DNA from 2 places in the Streptomyces sp. NBC_00466 genome. Region 1 is predicted to be linked to the other one. Evidence: predicted binding sites of a transcription regulator. Region 1 holds the regulator's gene; the other holds the start of a gene.

Region 1 (7,816 bases):
GCCGATCGCAGCGAGAACCGACCGGTACCGTACGCGCCTCGATACGCGTCTCAATGCCCCCATACTGGGCAGGATCCCACTGAAGGGCACCGATGTGCAGCCTCTTCGCGCCCACTTCACTCTCGCGGGTGGCACACCGGGGCAGCAGGAGACGGAATCGGGGCCAGGCGGGACAGGATGACGGGCCGGCTCAGCCCCAGCGCCCCGTCCGGGCCAGCAGCAGCGCTCCCGCGGCCGTCCCCGCCGTGGAGGTGCGCAGCACACTGCGCCCCAGCCGGTACACCCCGGCCCCGGCGGCCGTGAACGCCGCGAGCTCCTCCGGCGACACTCCCCCTTCGGGTCCGACGACCAGCACGATGTCGCCCCGCGCGGGGAGTTCGGCCGCCGCCAGTGGCTCGCTGCCGTACTCCTGGTCCTCGTGCAGCACCCCGGCCAGGTCCGCGTCCGCGAGAAGCGCGGCGACCTGCTTGGTGCTCATCGCATCGGTGATCTCGGGGAAGCGGGTCCGCCGGGACTGCTTGCCCGACTCGCGTGCCGTACTGCGCCACTTCGCCAGGGACTTGGCGCCCCGGTCGCCGCGCCACTGGGTGATACAGCGCGACGCCTGCCACGGCACGATCACATCGACGCCGGTCTCCGTCATGGTCTCGACGGCGACCTCGCCGCGGTCGCCCTTGGGCAGCGCCTGGACGACGGTGATCCGGGGCACGGGCGGCGGATCACCGGCGCACGCGTCCACCCGGACCTCCAGCCGGTCCTTGCCCTCGGCCGCCAGGACCACGCACCGCGCCCAGCGGCCGGCGCCGTCGGTCAGTACGACGTCCTCGCCCGCCCGCAGCCGCTTCACGGACACCGCGTGCCGGCCCTCGGGACCGTCCAGGACGAAGCTGCTGCCGGGGGTCGCCGCGTCCAGGCCGCCGGCGTCGACGACGAAGACCGGGGCCGTCATGACGCACCGCCTTCGGCCAACAGCGCGCGGGCCGAGCCCAGTTCGGCGACCAGCACCTCGATCAGCTGGCCGGCGGGCAGCTCACGGGCGAGCCGGTGGCCCTGGCCGGCCCAGAGCGCCATGCCCTGGGCGTCGCCCACCCCGGCGGCGGCTTTGCGCAGTCCGGCCGTGAGGTAGTGCACCTGCGGATAGGCGGCGGGGGCGTACGGTCCGTGCTCGCGCATGAACCGGTTGACGAGGCCGCGCGCCGGGCGCCCGCTGAACGCGCGGGTGAGGTCCGTGCGGACGAAGAGCGGGTTGGTCAGGGCCTGCTTGTGCAGCCTGTTCGCCCCGGACTCCGGGCACACCAGGAAGGCCGTACCGAGCTGCGCCGCCTCCGCGCCCGCCGCGAGGACCGCCGCGATCTGCGAGCCGCGCATCAGCCCGCCGGCCGCGAGGACCGGCAGCTGCACGGTCTCCCGTACCTGCGTGATGAGCGACAGCACGCCGATGCCCGTGCCGTCGTTCTGCGGGTCGTCGCGGTGTGTGCCCTGGTGGCCGCCCGCCTCGATGCCCTGCACACAGACCGCGTCGGCGCCGCACCACTGGGCGGTCTGCGCCTCCTCGGCGGTGGTGACGGTGACGATGGTGAAGGTGTCGACCCGGTCGAAGGCGTCGAGCACATCGCGGGAGGGACAGCCGAAGGTGAAGGAGACCACCGGGACGGGGTCGTCGAGCAGGACGGCGAGTTTGGCCTCGTACCCGTCGTCCGAGCTGCCGTGGACGTCGCCGAGGGGCGTCTCGTACCAGGTGGACTCACCTGCGAGCTGGTGGCTGTAGACCTCGACGGCGGCCGGATCGGGGTGTTCGGACTGCGGCATGAACAGGTTCACACCGAAGGGCAGGGAGGTCAGCCCGCGCAGCTGCTTGATCTCCTCGTACATGCCGTCCGCGGTCTTGTACCCGGCGGCGAGGAACCCGAGGCCACCGGCCTCGGAGACGGCTGCGGCGAGCTGCGGGCCCGAAGCACCGCCCGCCATGGGTGCCTGCACGATCGGATATCGGCAGAGATCGGCGAGTACGGAGGACATGACCGCATCGTGCCATGTCCTCCGCACCGCACCGAATCGGCGCCGGGCAGCGGTCCGGTGAGTGCGTTCCCTGGGGGGAAGCACCGCCCTGGGCTACCGCCCGTTGAACGCATCCTTCGGCCGCGAGAACAGCCCCTGCTGACCGGGCTGACTGCATCCACCCGGGGGACGACCCCCGGCCCCCAGCAGAAAGGCACCCGCTACCGCCCGTTGAACGCGTCCTTCAGCCGCGAGAACAGCCCCTGCTGACCGGGCTGGAACTGGCCGGTCGGGCGTTCCTCGCCGCGCATTTTGGCGAACTCCCGCAGCAGTCGCTCCTGTTCGGCGTCCATCTTCGTCGGGGTGAGCACCTCGACATGCACGATCAGGTCACCGCGGCCGCCGCCGCGCAGATGCGTGATGCCGCGCTGGTGCATCGGGATCGACTGGCCGGACTGCGTGCCCGGCCGGATGTCGACCTCCTCCAGCGCGTCCAGTGTCTCCAGCGGCACCTTCGTACCGAGTGCGGCCGCCGTCATGGGAACCGTCACCGTGCAGTGCAGATCGTCGCCGCGCCGCTGGAAGACCGCGTGCGGCAGCTCGTGGATCTCGACGTACAGGTCGCCGGCGGGGCCGCCGCCCGGGCCGACCTCGCCCTCGCCCGCGAGCTGGATGCGGGTGCCGTTGTCGACACCGGCCGGGATCTTCACCGTCAGCGTGCGGCGGGAGCGGATGCGCCCGTCGCCCGCGCACTCGGGGCACGGGGTCGGCACGACCGTACCGAAGCCCTGGCACTGCGGGCACGGCCGCGAGGTCATGACCTGGCCCAGGAAGGACCGGGTGACCTGCGAGACCTCACCGCGGCCGCGGCACATGTCGCAGGTCTGGGCCGAGGTGCCGGGGGCCGCTCCCTCGCCGCTGCAGGTCGTACAGACCACAGCGGTGTCGACCTGGATGTCCTTCGTGGTGCCGAAGGCCGACTCGTTGAGGTCGATCTCCAGCCGGATCATCGCGTCCTGGCCGCGCCGCGTACGCGACCTCGGCCCGCGCTGGGACGCCGTACCGAAGAAGGCGTCCATGATGTCCGAGAAGTTGCCGAAGCCGCCCTGGCCGAAGCCGCCGGCTCCGCCGCCGCCCGCCTGCGAGAGCGGGTCGCCGCCGAGGTCGTAGACCTGCTTCTTCTGCGGGTCCGACAACACCTCGTAGGCGGCGTTGATCTCCTTGAAGCGTTCCTGCGTCTTGGGATCGGGATTGACGTCCGGGTGGAGCTCGCGCGCCAATCGCCGGAATGCCTTCTTGATCTCGTCCTGGGAAGCGTCGCGGCGCACGCCGAGAACGGCGTAATAGTCCGTGGCCACTTACGACTCCGCCAGGATCTGTCCGACGTAACGTGCCACTGCGCGTACCGCTCCCATCGTTCCGGGGTAGTCCATGCGGGTCGGTCCGACCACGCCGAGTTTGGCGACTGCCTCGTCGCCCGAACCGTAGCCGACGGCGACGACCGATGTGGACGTCAGGCCCTCGTGGGCATTCTCATGCCCGATGCGTACGGTCATGCCCGAGTCCTCACCGAGCAGCTTGAGCAGCACGACCTGCTCCTCAAGCGCTTCCAGCACCGGCCTGATGGTCAGTGGGAAGTCATGTCCGAATCGCGTCAGATTGGCGGTTCCGCCGATCATCAGCCGTTCTTCGGTCTCCTCGACCAGCGTTTCCAGCAAGGTCGCGAGCACCGTGGAAACCGTACCCCGGTCTTCCTGCTCGAAGGACTCGGGAAGGTCCTGCACCAATTGTGGTACGTCCGCGAAGCGGCGCCCCACCACCCGGCTGTTGAGCCGGGCACGGAGGTCGGCGAGAGATGTCTCACCGAACGGCGCCGGGCAGTCGATCATGCGCTGCTCGACCCGTCCGGTGTCCGTGATCAGCACGAGCATCAGCCGGGCCGGGGCCAGCGCCAGCAGCTCCACGTGCCGCACCGTGGAACGGGTCAGCGACGGGTACTGCACCACGGCGACCTGCCGGGTGAGCTGGGCGAGGAGCCGCACGGTGCGGCCCACCACGTCGTCGAGGTCGACGGCGCCGTCCATGAAGTTCTGGATGGCGCGCCGCTCGGGCGACGAGAGGGGCTTGACGCCCGCGAGCCGGTCGACGAACAGCCGGTAGCCCTTGTCGGTGGGGATGCGGCCCGCGCTCGTGTGCGGCTGGGCGATGAAACCCTCGTCCTCCAGGGCCGCCATGTCGTTGCGGACGGTGGCCGGTGACACACCGAGCCGGTGCCGCTCGGTGAGCGCCTTGGAGCCGACCGGCTCCTCGGTGCCCACATAGTCCTGGACGATGGCGCGCAACACTTCGAGTCTGCGTTCGCTGAGCACCCGCGCACACCTCCAGCTGTCGATCCGGGCCTGCCTGGCACTCGGAATGTTCGAGTGCCAGCAGCGTCCCAGTGTACGGCGGAGAGGTTCACCGCTGGCAAGGGCGGCCCGTCGCGCGGTCGCGCCGGTGTCCGCCGACCGGGATAGCGTCGCTGTATGGACGCCACTTGGGAAGACTCCGGCTGGGAACACCTGGCGGCGGGCGTGGGCCGGTGCCGTCTCCCCCGCTGGGACGCGACGGCCGGGCTCGTGGCGGGCCGGTACGGTGCGCTGCTCTTCGACACGGGGGCGACGCTGCGCGAGGGCCGGGAGATCCGGATGCGCGCGGAGGCGGTGCTGGGCCGCCGGGTGACGCACATCGCGCTGAGCCACCCGCACTTCGACCATGTGCTGGGCACCGCCGTGTTCGCGGGTGTCCAGGTCTACGGAGCGGTGGGCGCGGAGGCGCTGCTCACCCGGGGCTCGCGCGGCGCCGACGCGCTGCGCCAGGACGCGGTGCGCCACGGCGTCCCGGCGGCGGAGGCCGCCGACGCGGTGGCCCATCTGGTCGCTCCGCACCATCCGGTCTCCGGGGAGCTGACCCTTGACCTGGGCGGCCGCCGGGTCACCCTGGTGAACTGCGGCCCCGGGCACACCGGCCACGACCTGGCGCTGCTCGTCCCGGGCGGGCAGGAGGCCGGCCCCGGGGACGGCGCGGGCGACCGCGACGTCGTCTTCTGCGGCGACCTGGTCGAGGAGTCGGGCGAGCCGCAGGCGGGCCCGGACGCGATGCCCGCCCGCTGGCCCGCGGCGCTGGACCGGCTGCTGGCACTGGGCGGTGAGGACGCGCTGTACGTACCGGGGCACGGGGCCGTGGTCGACGCCGCGTTCGTCCGCGCTCAGCGTGATGTGCTGGCAGCGCGCTCCGGGGTGTCGTAGCGTCTGCGGAATGCGCAGCTACAGCCCCGACTTCACGCCGCCGTGGAAGAAGCAGACGCCCGCCCGCGAGGTCGCGGCCGAGCCCGATCTGGTGGTCGAGGAGATCGCCACCGGGTTCTGCGGTGCGGTGATCCGCTGTGAGAAGACGGCCGAGGGGCCGACGGTCACGCTGGAGGACCGCTTCGGCAAGCACCGGGTGTTCCCGATGGGTCCGCGCGGCTTCCTGCTGGAGGGGCGTCCGGTCACTCTCGTACGCCCCGCGGCGGCGCCCCAGCGCACCAACCGGACGGCATCCGGTTCGCTGGCGGTGCCCGGTGCGCGGGCCCGGGTCGCGCGGGCCGGGCGGCTCTACGTCGAGGGGCGGCACGACGCGGAGCTGGTCGAGCGGGTGTGGGGCGACGACCTGCGGATCGAGGGCGTCGTCGTCGAGTATCTGGGGGGCATCGACGATCTGCCCGCGATCGTCGCGGAGTTCGGCCCGGCGGCGGACGCGCGGCTCGGGGTGCTGGTCGACCACCTGGTCCCGGGCTCGAAGGAGTCCCGTATCGCGGCGGAGGTCTCCAGCGACCACGCGCTGGTGGTGGGGCACCCCTACATCGACGTCTGGGAGGCCGTGAAGCCGTCGTCGGTGGGCATCGCCGGGTGGCCGGCCGTACCGCGCGGGCAGGACTGGAAGACGGGTGTGTGCCGGGCGCTGGGCTGGCCGGAGAACACCGGTGCCGCCTGGCAGCGGATCCTGTCGGGGGTGCGCTCCTACCGGGACCTGGAGCCCGCGCTGCTGGGCCGGGTCGAGGAACTGATCGACTTCGTGACGGCGCCGGAAGATTCAAGCCCCTCCGGCGTTTGAGGAGCGGGGTCCGGGGCGGAGCCCCGTGCGGCCGGCGCCGCCTCAGTCCACCAGATCCCGCACCACCGCATCGGCCAGCAGCCGCCCCCGCAGGGTGAGCACCGCCCGCCCCGCCTCGTACGCCGCCGCATCGAGCAGCCCGTCCGACAGGGCGCGCCGGGACGCGGCCAGGCCCGCCGGGGCCAGGATGGAGAGCGGGCAGCCGTCGCGGAGGCGCAGTTCCAGCAGGATGCGTTCCACCCGGCGGTCCTCCGCGGGCAGGATCTCCCGGCCCGCACCGGGTGACTTCCCGGCCGCCAGGGCCGCCGCGTACGCGCCGGGGTGCTTCACGTTCCACCAGCGCACGCCGCCGATGTGGCTGTGCGCGCCGGGGCCCGCGCCCCACCAGTCCGCGCCGCGCCAGTAGAGCTCGTTGTGCAGGCAGCGGCCCGCGTCGGTGGTGGACCAGTTGGAGACCTCGTACCAGGAGAACCCCGCGTCGGCCAGGACCGAGTCCGCGATCAGATAGCGGTCCGCGTGCTCGTCGTCGTCCGTCATCGGCACCTCGCCGCGCCGGATCCGGCGGGCCAGCTGGGTGCCCTCCTCGACGATGAGCGCGTACGCGGAGATGTGGTCGGGACCGGCGCCGACCGCCGCCGAGAGCGAGGCCCGCCAGTCGTCGTCGGACTCGCCTGGCGTGCCGTAGATCAGGTCCAGATTGACGTGCTCGAAGCCCGCGGCGCGCGCCTCGGCGACGCACGCCTCGGGCCTGCCCGGGGTGTGGGTGCGGTCGAGGATCCTCAGGACGTGCTGCCGCGCGCTCTGCATCCCGAACGAGATCCGGTTGAAGCCTCCGGCCCGCAGCGTGGCCAGATACTCCGGGCCGACGGACTCGGGGTTGGCCTCGGTGGTGATCTCGGCGCCGTCGGCGAGACCGAACTCGTCCCGGACCGCCGCGAGCATCCGCACCAGGTCCGCCGCGTCGAGCAGGGTCGGTGTGCCGCCGCCGACGAACACCGTGCTCACCGGGCGCGGGTCGTCGCCGAGCACCTTGCGGGCCAGCCTGATCTCCTCGGTGAGGGTCGACGCGTAGTTGTCCTGCGAAGCCAGCACACCGCCCGAGCCGCGCAGCTCGGTCGCGGTGTAGGTGTTGAAGTCGCAGTACCCGCAGCGCGTCGCGCAGTAGGGCACGTGCAGATAGAACCCGAGCGGCCGCTCACCCGCGCCCTCCAGGGCATGACCGGGCAGCGCCCCGTCATCGGGCATGGGCTCACCATCGGGCAGTACGGAAGGCATGCACCCATTGTCCCCCGGTCCGGGAACTACTCCGCCCGCAGCACCAGGAGCGCCATGTCGTCGTCCAGCGGCTCCACGCCGAACGCGTAGACGGCCTGCTTGATCCGCTCGGCGACCCCCTGCGCGGTCAGCCCCGTACAGCCCGCCAGCTCGGCCGAGAGGCCGTCGCCGTCGTCGAACATGCGCGGTCCTGCCCGCCGCTCGGTGACGCCGTCGGTGACGCAGAGCAGCGTGTCGCCGGGCAGCAGGTCGAACGTCTCGCTCTCGTACGTGACCCCCTCGATCACGCCGAGCAGCATCTGCGGCGCCGCGGCAGCCCGTACGGTGCCGTCGGGGCTCAGCAGCAGTGGCAGCGGATGGCCCGCGCTGGCCAGCGTGCACCGGACTCCGGCGCCGTCGGGCAGCGGCA
Region 2 (7,816 bases), 780 kb from region 1:
CCTCGCCGTTGTACAGATAGCCGTTGCCGCTGACCTTCTCCAGGTAGAGGTCGGTGACATCGGCGCCGAGGTTGGTGAAGCCCCAGGAGATGTTCTGGTTGTGGCCGATGACCACGCCGGGCATACCGGAGAAGGTGTAGCCAGCGGCGTCGTAGTGGCAGCTGCTGGAGACGGTCCGGCAGTGCAGGCCCATCTGGTACCAGAGGGACGGCAGTTGCGGCGCCAGGTGCGGGTCGTTGGCCAGCAGCGGTTTGCCCGTGGTCGTCAGATCGCCGGAGACGACCCAGGAGTTGGAGCCGATGCCGCTGCCGCTCGGGCCGAGCAGCGTCGGGATCTTGTCCAGGGTGTCCGAGAGCGAGGAGAGCTGCGACTGCATGCCCTGCACCGCGCCGCCCGCGGTGTCCGAACCACCCACGGCGCCGCCCGGCTTCGCGTTCTGGTCGAACTTCCCGGTGACCGGGTCGATGCCGCCCTGCTGCACGATCGGCTTGTTCCGGCTGTACGGGTAGGACGGGTACAGGTCGCTGATCTGCTGGGAGCTCAGCCGCGAGGTCATCAGCGAACGGTCGATCTCGTCCTGCATATTGCCGCGCAGGTCCCAGGCCATCGCCTTGAGCCAGGCCACCGAGTCGACCGGCGTCCAGGCGTCGGGCTTGTAGTCGTTGGTGAGGTTCAGGGCCGCGTACTCGACGGAGATCTGCTTGCCGTCCTTGCCCTTCAGATACGCGTTGACCCCGGCCGAGTACGCCTGGAGGTTCTTCTTCGTCTCCGGCGACAGCTTGGTGTCGTACTCCTGCTGCGCGACCCGGTGCCAGCCGAGCGTGCGCAGGAAGGAGTCGGTCTTGACCTGGCCCGATCCGAACATCTCGGAGAGCCGGCCGGACGTCATGTGGCGCCGGACGTCCATCTCGTAGAAGCGGTCCTGGGCCTGTACGTAGCCCTGCGCGCGGAACAGGTCGGCGTCGGTGTCCGCGTAGATCTGCGGTACGCCGTAACTGTCCCGCTTGACGTCGACGTTGCCGGAGAGGCCGGGGACCTTGATCTCACCGGTCGTCTGCGGAAGGGACGCCCGCACGGTGCTCACACCCCAGTACGCCCCGTACCCGATGCCCGCGACGAGCGCCAGCACCACGACGATCACGATCAGCCTGGCGCGATGCCCTTTCTTCTTACGGGAATTCGTGCCGGATTTCGTGCCGGAAGGGGCGGCTGTGGTGGTGGCGGCGGGCATCGCTGTCCTTCGAGGGGCAGGGTGGTCTGTAGGTCCGACGGAGCGCTGGAGCAACCATAGGCGCAGCGCCTGTGCATCAAGGACGCGGTATCCCCAGCTGCATCGCACACGTAAGCGAAGCGTCAAGGAACCGTCAAGGATTAGGTAGGGTAACGAAGTAACTGCAGGCGTACGAGGGAAGGAACGGGCCACTGACTGTCCACCATCTCAACGATCTCCTGCTGATCTGCTCACTCGTCCTGCTGATCGCCGTGGCCGCCGTACGCATCTCGTCGCGCAGCGGCCTCCCCAGCCTGCTGCTGTATCTCGGCATCGGGATGGCGATAGGCCAGGACGGCATCTTCAACGTCAAGTTCGACAACGTCGAGATGACCCAGGTGATCGGCTACGCCGCGCTGGTCGTGATCCTGGCCGAGGGCGGGCTCGGCACCAAGTGGAAAGAGATCAAGCCGGTCCTGCCGATGGCCGTCGTGCTGTCGACGGCCGGCGTCGCGGTGAGCGTGGGGATCACCGCCGCCGGCGCGCACTACCTGGTCGGTCTCGACTGGCGCCAGGCCCTGATCATCGGCGCCGTGGTGTCGTCCACCGACGCCGCCGCGGTCTTCTCCGTCCTGCGCAAGGTGCCCCTGCCGGCCCGGATCACGGGTGTACTGGAGGCCGAGTCCGGCTTCAACGACGCCCCAGTGGTGATCCTGGTCATCGCGTTCTCGACGGCCGGACCTGTCGAGCACTGGTACGTACTGATCGGCGAGATCGCCCTGGAGCTGGCGATCGGTGCCTCGATCGGCCTCGCCGTCGGCTGGCTCGGGTCGTGGGGGCTGCGCCATGTCGCGCTGCCCGCCTCCGGCCTCTACCCGATCGCCGTGATGGCCATCGCGATCACGGCGTACGCGGCCGGTGCCATCGCGCACGGCAGTGGATTCCTCGCCGTCTACCTCGCCGCGATGCTGCTCGGCAACGCCAAGCTGCCGCACTGGCCGGCCACCCGCGGGTTCGCCGAGGGGCTCGGCTGGATCGCCCAGATCGGCATGTTCGTCCTGCTCGGCCTGCTGGTGAGCCCGCACGAGCTGGGCAGCGACTTCTGGCCCGCGGTGATCGTGGGCCTGGTCCTGACGATGGTGGCGCGGCCGGTCTCCGTACTGCTGAGCCTGGCGCCGTTCCGGGTGCCCTGGCAGGAGCAGACCCTGATGTCGTGGGCCGGGCTGCGCGGAGCCGTCCCCGTCATCCTGGCGACCATCCCGATGGTGTCCGGTATCGACGGCAGCTCCCGGGTCTTCAACATCGTCTTCGTGCTCGTCGTCGTCTACACACTGGTGCAGGGGCCGACGCTCCCCTGGCTGGCCAGGAAGCTCAGTCTCGGCGAGGGCGCCGACGCCGCGGCGGACCTGGGCATCGAGTCGGCGCCCCTTGAGCGGCTGCGCGGGCATCTGCTGTCCGTGGCGATCCCGGCGAAGTCCCGGATGCACGGCGTCGAGGTCGGCGAGCTGCGGCTGCCCAAGGGCGCCGCCGTCACCCTGGTCGTCCGGGACGGCACGAGCTTCGTACCGCTGCCCTCGACGGTGCTGCGGCGCGGGGACGAACTGCTCGTGGTGGCGACCGATCCGGTGCGCGACGCGGCCGAGGCACGGCTGCGGGCGATCGGCCAGGGCGGAAAGCTGGCGGGATGGCTCGCGAGTAGCGGTACCATGAACCGATCGGCTTGACCCGGCTGGCTTGCCGGCTCGACCCGATTGACTTGATTGACCTGATCGACCAACTCTGCCTGATGCAGAGCTGGCGCGACCGTATGGCGGTCGAGGCACCCCCGTCGCGGTGCGTGCGCGGTATCCGCGCAGGTGTTCCGCACGACGAAACGGCCCGGCCTACCGCAGTTCCGCGCAAGAGGACAGCTCTCGGCAGCTCCCGTACGCATGCCTCCGTATGCCCGTACGACAAGGGGAGCGCTACCAGGCGGCAGAAAGGCCAGGCCGTGGTGTCCACGGTCTCCGAGACCCGTCCGGGGTACGGGCAGTTGTTGCGCACACCTGGCGCATGGACGTTCCTGCTGCCCGGTTTCGCCGCGCGGCAGCCCTTCGCGATGCTGACCATCGGCATCGTGCTGCTGGTGCAGCACACGACGGGGTCGTACGGCAACGCCGGCATCGTCGCCGCTGTGACGGGTGTCTCCATGGCGCTGTTCGCGCCGCAGAGCGGCAAGCTCGCCGACCGGCTCGGCCAGCGCGCGGTGCTCTTCCCCGGTGTCCTCGTGCACGCCGCTTCGGTGGTGACCCTGACGGTGCTCGCGCTGGCGGGCGCCCCGCTGTGGGCGCTGTTCATCGCCGCTGTGCCGACCGGTGCTTCGGTACCGCAGGTCGGCCCGATGGTCCGGGCCCGCTGGGCCGCGAAGCTGGAGGGCTCGCCCCTCATGTCGACGGCGGCCGCCTTCGAATCCGTGACGGACGAGTTCACCTTCGTCATCGGCCCGGTGCTGACGACCGCGCTGTGCACCGGTATCCACCCGGCGGCCGGGCTGATCACCGAAGCCGCGCTGACCCTGATCGGCGGCCTCGTCTTCGCGGCGCAGCGCCGGACCCAGCCCGCCGTCCGGGTACGTGCCAACGGCCGGACTTCCGAGCGGCACGTCTCCGCGCTGTCGGTGCCGGGCGTACGGGTGCTCGCCGTGGCGTTCCTCGGGATCGGCGCGGTGTTCGGCGGTATGCAGGTCTCGCTGACCGCGTTCGCCGAGGAGATCGGCCGGCCCGGTGTGAACGGTGTGCTGTACGGGGTCTTCGCCGCGGGCAACATGCTCGCGGGCATCGTCTGCGGGGCCGTCGCCTGGAAGATCGGGCCGAAGTCCCGGCTGCTGGTGGCGTACACCGCGCTGGCCGTCACCGCTTCCGGGCTCTGGGCGATGCACACGGTGCCGCTCATCGCGGGACTCGGACTGCTGGTCGGACTCTGCATCGCACCCGCGCTGATCAGCGGATACACCCTGGTGGACACGCTGGTGCCGAATTCGGCGCGCACCGAGGCCTTCACCTGGCTGACCGGTTCGGTGGCACTGGGACAGGCCGCGGCCGTCTCGGTGGCGGGCGAGCTGACCGACGCGTTCAGCTCCAGCGCCGGGTTCCTGGTGCCGATGGGCGGCACCGTACTGGCGCTGCTCACCCTGCTGGCCCTGCGGTCGCGGCTGACGCCGCGCGACGCGGGACCGGGGGCGAAGCAGGGCGCGGGACACGACTCGGAACCGGGCTCGGAGCAGGGCTCGGAGCAGGGCGTGGAATCGGCCGTCGGAGCAGTGAGCACCGTCGACAGGGACGGCCGTCCGGAAGGGCGGGAAGGTGGTCCGGAAGGCCGGGAAGGTGGTCCGGAAGGCGCGGAATACGACACCGCGCGGGACGCCGGCCGCGGCATACGGCGCGGCATCAAGCGCGGCACAGGGCGTGGGATGGGTCACCGAGTGCCGGTCTCAGTGGACTGATCCAGCGGAATACGTCACTATAGAACGTCGTTAGCACTCACTGAGTGAGAGTGCCAGGAGGAGCAAGTGCCGACCTATCAGTATCAGTGCACCGAATGCAGCGAGGGCCTCGAGGCGGTGCAGAAGTTCACCGATGACGCCCTGACCGTATGCCCAAGCTGTGATGGACGCCTGAAAAAGGTGTTCTCGGCGGTCGGCATCGTCTTCAAGGGCTCGGGTTTCTACCGGAACGACAGCCGCGGCTCCTCGTCGAGCAGCACGGCGGCGTCTTCCAAGCCCACCGGTTCGTCGTCGTCCTCGTCGGACTCGTCCTCGGGCTCTTCGAGTTCGTCCGGCTCTTCGGGCTCCGACGCGAAGGCGGGTGCCTCGAAGTCGGCCGGCTCGGCATCGTCGGCTTCGTCGTCGAGCAGCTCCTCCAGCGGCAGCTCGGCCGCCTGATACCGGTTTTCCCGGAAACCCTGCCGTCGTCCGACGGTGGGGATTCCGGTGTGTCCGGGGCACGTCCGGTCCCCCGGATAGTGTGACCGGCATGGTGAATGTGGCGAACTCGGCAGACCAGGCAACCGCGGGAGACACCGCGGCCCCCACAGCGGACATCGGGGTCATCGGCGGCTCCGGCTTCTACTCCTTCCTGGAGGACGTGACCGAGGTCGCGGTGGACACCCCGTACGGGAAGCCGAGCGACTCCCTGTTCCTCGGTGAGATCGCCGGGCGCCGGGTGGCGTTCCTCCCCCGGCACGGGCGCGGCCACCATCTGCCCCCGCACCTCATCAACTACCGGGCGAACCTCTGGGCGTTGCGGTCCGTGGGCGTACGGCAGGTGCTCGGCCCGTGTGCGGTGGGCGGGCTGCGGCCGGAGTACGGGCCGGGGACGCTGCTCGTACCGGACCAGATGGTGGACCGTACGAAGGCGCGCCCGCAGACGTACTACGACGGTCAGGCCCTGCCGGACGGCAGCATTCCGAACGTGGTGCACGTGTCGCTGGCCGACCCGTACTGCCGTGTCGGCCGCAAGGCCGCCCTCGCGGCGGCGCGCGGGCAGGAGTGGGAGCCGGTGGACGGCGGGACTCTGGTCGTCATCGAGGGGCCGCGGTTCTCGACCAGGGCCGAGTCGCGCTGGCATGCGGCGATGGGCTGGTCCGTCGTGGGCATGACCGGGCACCCCGAGGCGGCCCTCGCCCGCGAACTGGGGCTCTGCTACACGTCGATGACGCTGGTCACGGACCTGGACGCGGGGGCCGAGGCAGGAGATGGCGTCTCCCACGACGAGGTGCTGACGGTCTTCGCCGCCAATGTGGACCGGCTGCGCACGGTGCTCTTCGACGCGGTGGCCGGGTTGCCTGCGGAGCAGTCGGAGGAGTGTCACTGTGCGCGTGCGCTGGACGGCGTCGACCCGGGGATCAAGCTGCCCTGAGGGGTGGGTACTGAACCCAGCTGGCCCGAGGGGCGGCGAGGTTCGGAGCTGAGGGGCGGGCGGGTCCTGAGGGGTGGGCGGGTCCTGAGGGGCGGGGCGGGTCCTGAGGGGTGGGGCGGGTCCTGAGGGGTGGGGCGGGTTGGCTTGTGGGGGACCGCGGGTGAGTGGGTTGTCCACAACTCGCGGGTAATCCACAGCTCTCAGCAGGATGTCGCGGAACGCCGGATCGTGGGAGGAGTTCGCCCCAGACTCCTCTTCACCAGGCGGTGGTTGCCTTGATCCCCATGCCCGTACCGGTCGTGTCCGCGCCCGAGCCGCGCGGAGTGCCGACGTTCGCCCCGCTGCGGGTGCGCCCGGGACGGCACCGTATCCGGCGGGCTCTGGGGCGATGGCGCCGGACGGTGGTGGCGGGGCTGGTTCTCGCGGCTGCCGCCCTGGCTGCCTGGGCGCCACGCGACGCCGGGGGCGCGGAGCCCCCGGCCGGCGTCCGGGCCGGCGCCGAGCAGCACGGGGCGGCGGACGGGACGGCAGACGAGGCAGCGGACGTCCGGGCCCGTGCGCCGGGCGCCGCTGCGGCCTCGGACCGCGCAGCTCCGGTGTCCACGCCGGTGTACGCGCCGGTACGGATTGCCGACGCGGCGACCGTACGGCTGCTGGCCCCGGGCGACCACGTGGATGTCATCGCGATCGGTGATGCCTCGGCCGGTGATGCCTCACCCGACGGCGCTTCGGCGGGGTCGGGTCCGCCGGGAAGGGCCCGGGCGGCGCGGGTGGTCGCGACGGGGGTCCGGGTGAAGGACGTGCCGGATGCGAGCGCCCCGGGCGACGCTTCCCCCGACGCCGGAGCGCTCGTCGTCCTCGCTGTGCCCCGCTCGACGGCGACCGCGCTGGCAGGCGCCGGAGCCACGTCGGAACTGGCGGTGACCCTGTGCTGAATCAGATGTGGTGCGGCGGCTTCTCGTCGAGGAAGCGGGCCAGATCCGAGGCACTGCTCCCGGCGGACGGCTGGTCGCCCCAGCCGTGGTCCGTGTCGTCCGGGGACTGCTGGTCGAGCGGATCGTCGAAGACCAGCTTGGACACCGGCTTGGGCGTGGGCTTGGACACCGGCTTGGACGTGGGCTTCGGCCCGGACTCCGGCGGCGTCGCGCCGGAGGGGGCCGCAGGGTCGCGGTCCTCGTCGTCACGGGGGCCGGGGCCGGAAGCGGGGGCAGTGGTCATAGCGCAAGGGTACGGCGCCCGGCCGTCGTGCGGCTCCGCCTGCCCCCACCAGGGCCTACGCCACGTGTGGCCCGTCGCCCGCCTTGCCCTTCACCGGTCCTTCGGGTCGAGGCGCCAGAGCCCGAGCACCACCAGAAACGACAGACAGAGGAAACCGGCGCCCCACCAGGCGGTGCCCGTGTTTCCCTCCATCCACTCGTTGACGGTGATCGTGAGCGCCCAGAGCTGGCCGATCACGACCGTCATCGCCAGGACGAGCCGGGCGGTCAGCTTGGAGGAGCGTTCAGGCTCCTGTTCGCTCCCCGCGCCGGGGCCGGGGCCGGTGTGCCGGATCCGCGGGTCGCCGTACCCGCTGGTGGCGCGGATCTGCGGATAGCGTTCGGCGAGCGGCCGGTTGAGGCGGGGCTGAGCACTGCCCGGCCGGTACTCGGGGCGGGGCGGCTCGGGCTGTGGTGAGTCGGGCTGCGGTGAGCCGGGCTGTCGTGGGTCGGAC

What was found. Region 1 encodes HrcA, which represses chaperone genes, less so after heat shock. Its sites were predicted from a motif close to TTNGCACTCNGNNNNNCNGAGTGCNAA; they were not measured.
Region 2: OG210_RS18585 (FmdB family zinc ribbon protein) is a predicted target of HrcA. The motif match lies at 4,722-4,748, and genes of this name have one in related genera.

The regions. Positions count from the first base shown of each region.
Region 1 is NZ_CP107896.1:4,916,777-4,924,592, reverse strand. Features, by position in the region: gene OG210_RS22095 (16S rRNA (uracil(1498)-N(3))-methyltransferase) at 191-949, opposite strand; gene OG210_RS22090 (nitronate monooxygenase) at 946-2,019, opposite strand; gene dnaJ (molecular chaperone DnaJ) at 2,220-3,356, opposite strand; gene hrcA (heat-inducible transcriptional repressor HrcA) at 3,357-4,367, opposite strand; gene OG210_RS22075 (MBL fold metallo-hydrolase) at 4,524-5,285, shown strand; gene OG210_RS22070 (DUF3097 domain-containing protein) at 5,296-6,132, shown strand; gene hemW (radical SAM family heme chaperone HemW) at 6,175-7,377, opposite strand; gene OG210_RS22060 (SpoIIE family protein phosphatase) at 7,434-7,816, opposite strand, start outside.
Region 2 is NZ_CP107896.1:4,135,433-4,143,248, reverse strand. Features, by position in the region: gene OG210_RS18600 (penicillin acylase family protein) at 1-1,231, opposite strand, end outside; gene OG210_RS18595 (potassium/proton antiporter) at 1,393-2,934, shown strand; partial or broken gene OG210_RS18590 (MFS transporter) at 3,201-4,448, shown strand; gene OG210_RS18585 (FmdB family zinc ribbon protein) at 4,758-5,129, shown strand; gene OG210_RS18580 (S-methyl-5'-thioadenosine phosphorylase) at 5,221-6,105, shown strand; gene OG210_RS18575 (RcpC/CpaB family pilus assembly protein) at 6,390-7,040, shown strand; gene OG210_RS18570 (hypothetical protein) at 7,042-7,323, opposite strand; gene OG210_RS18565 (DUF6755 family protein) at 7,414-7,816, opposite strand, start outside.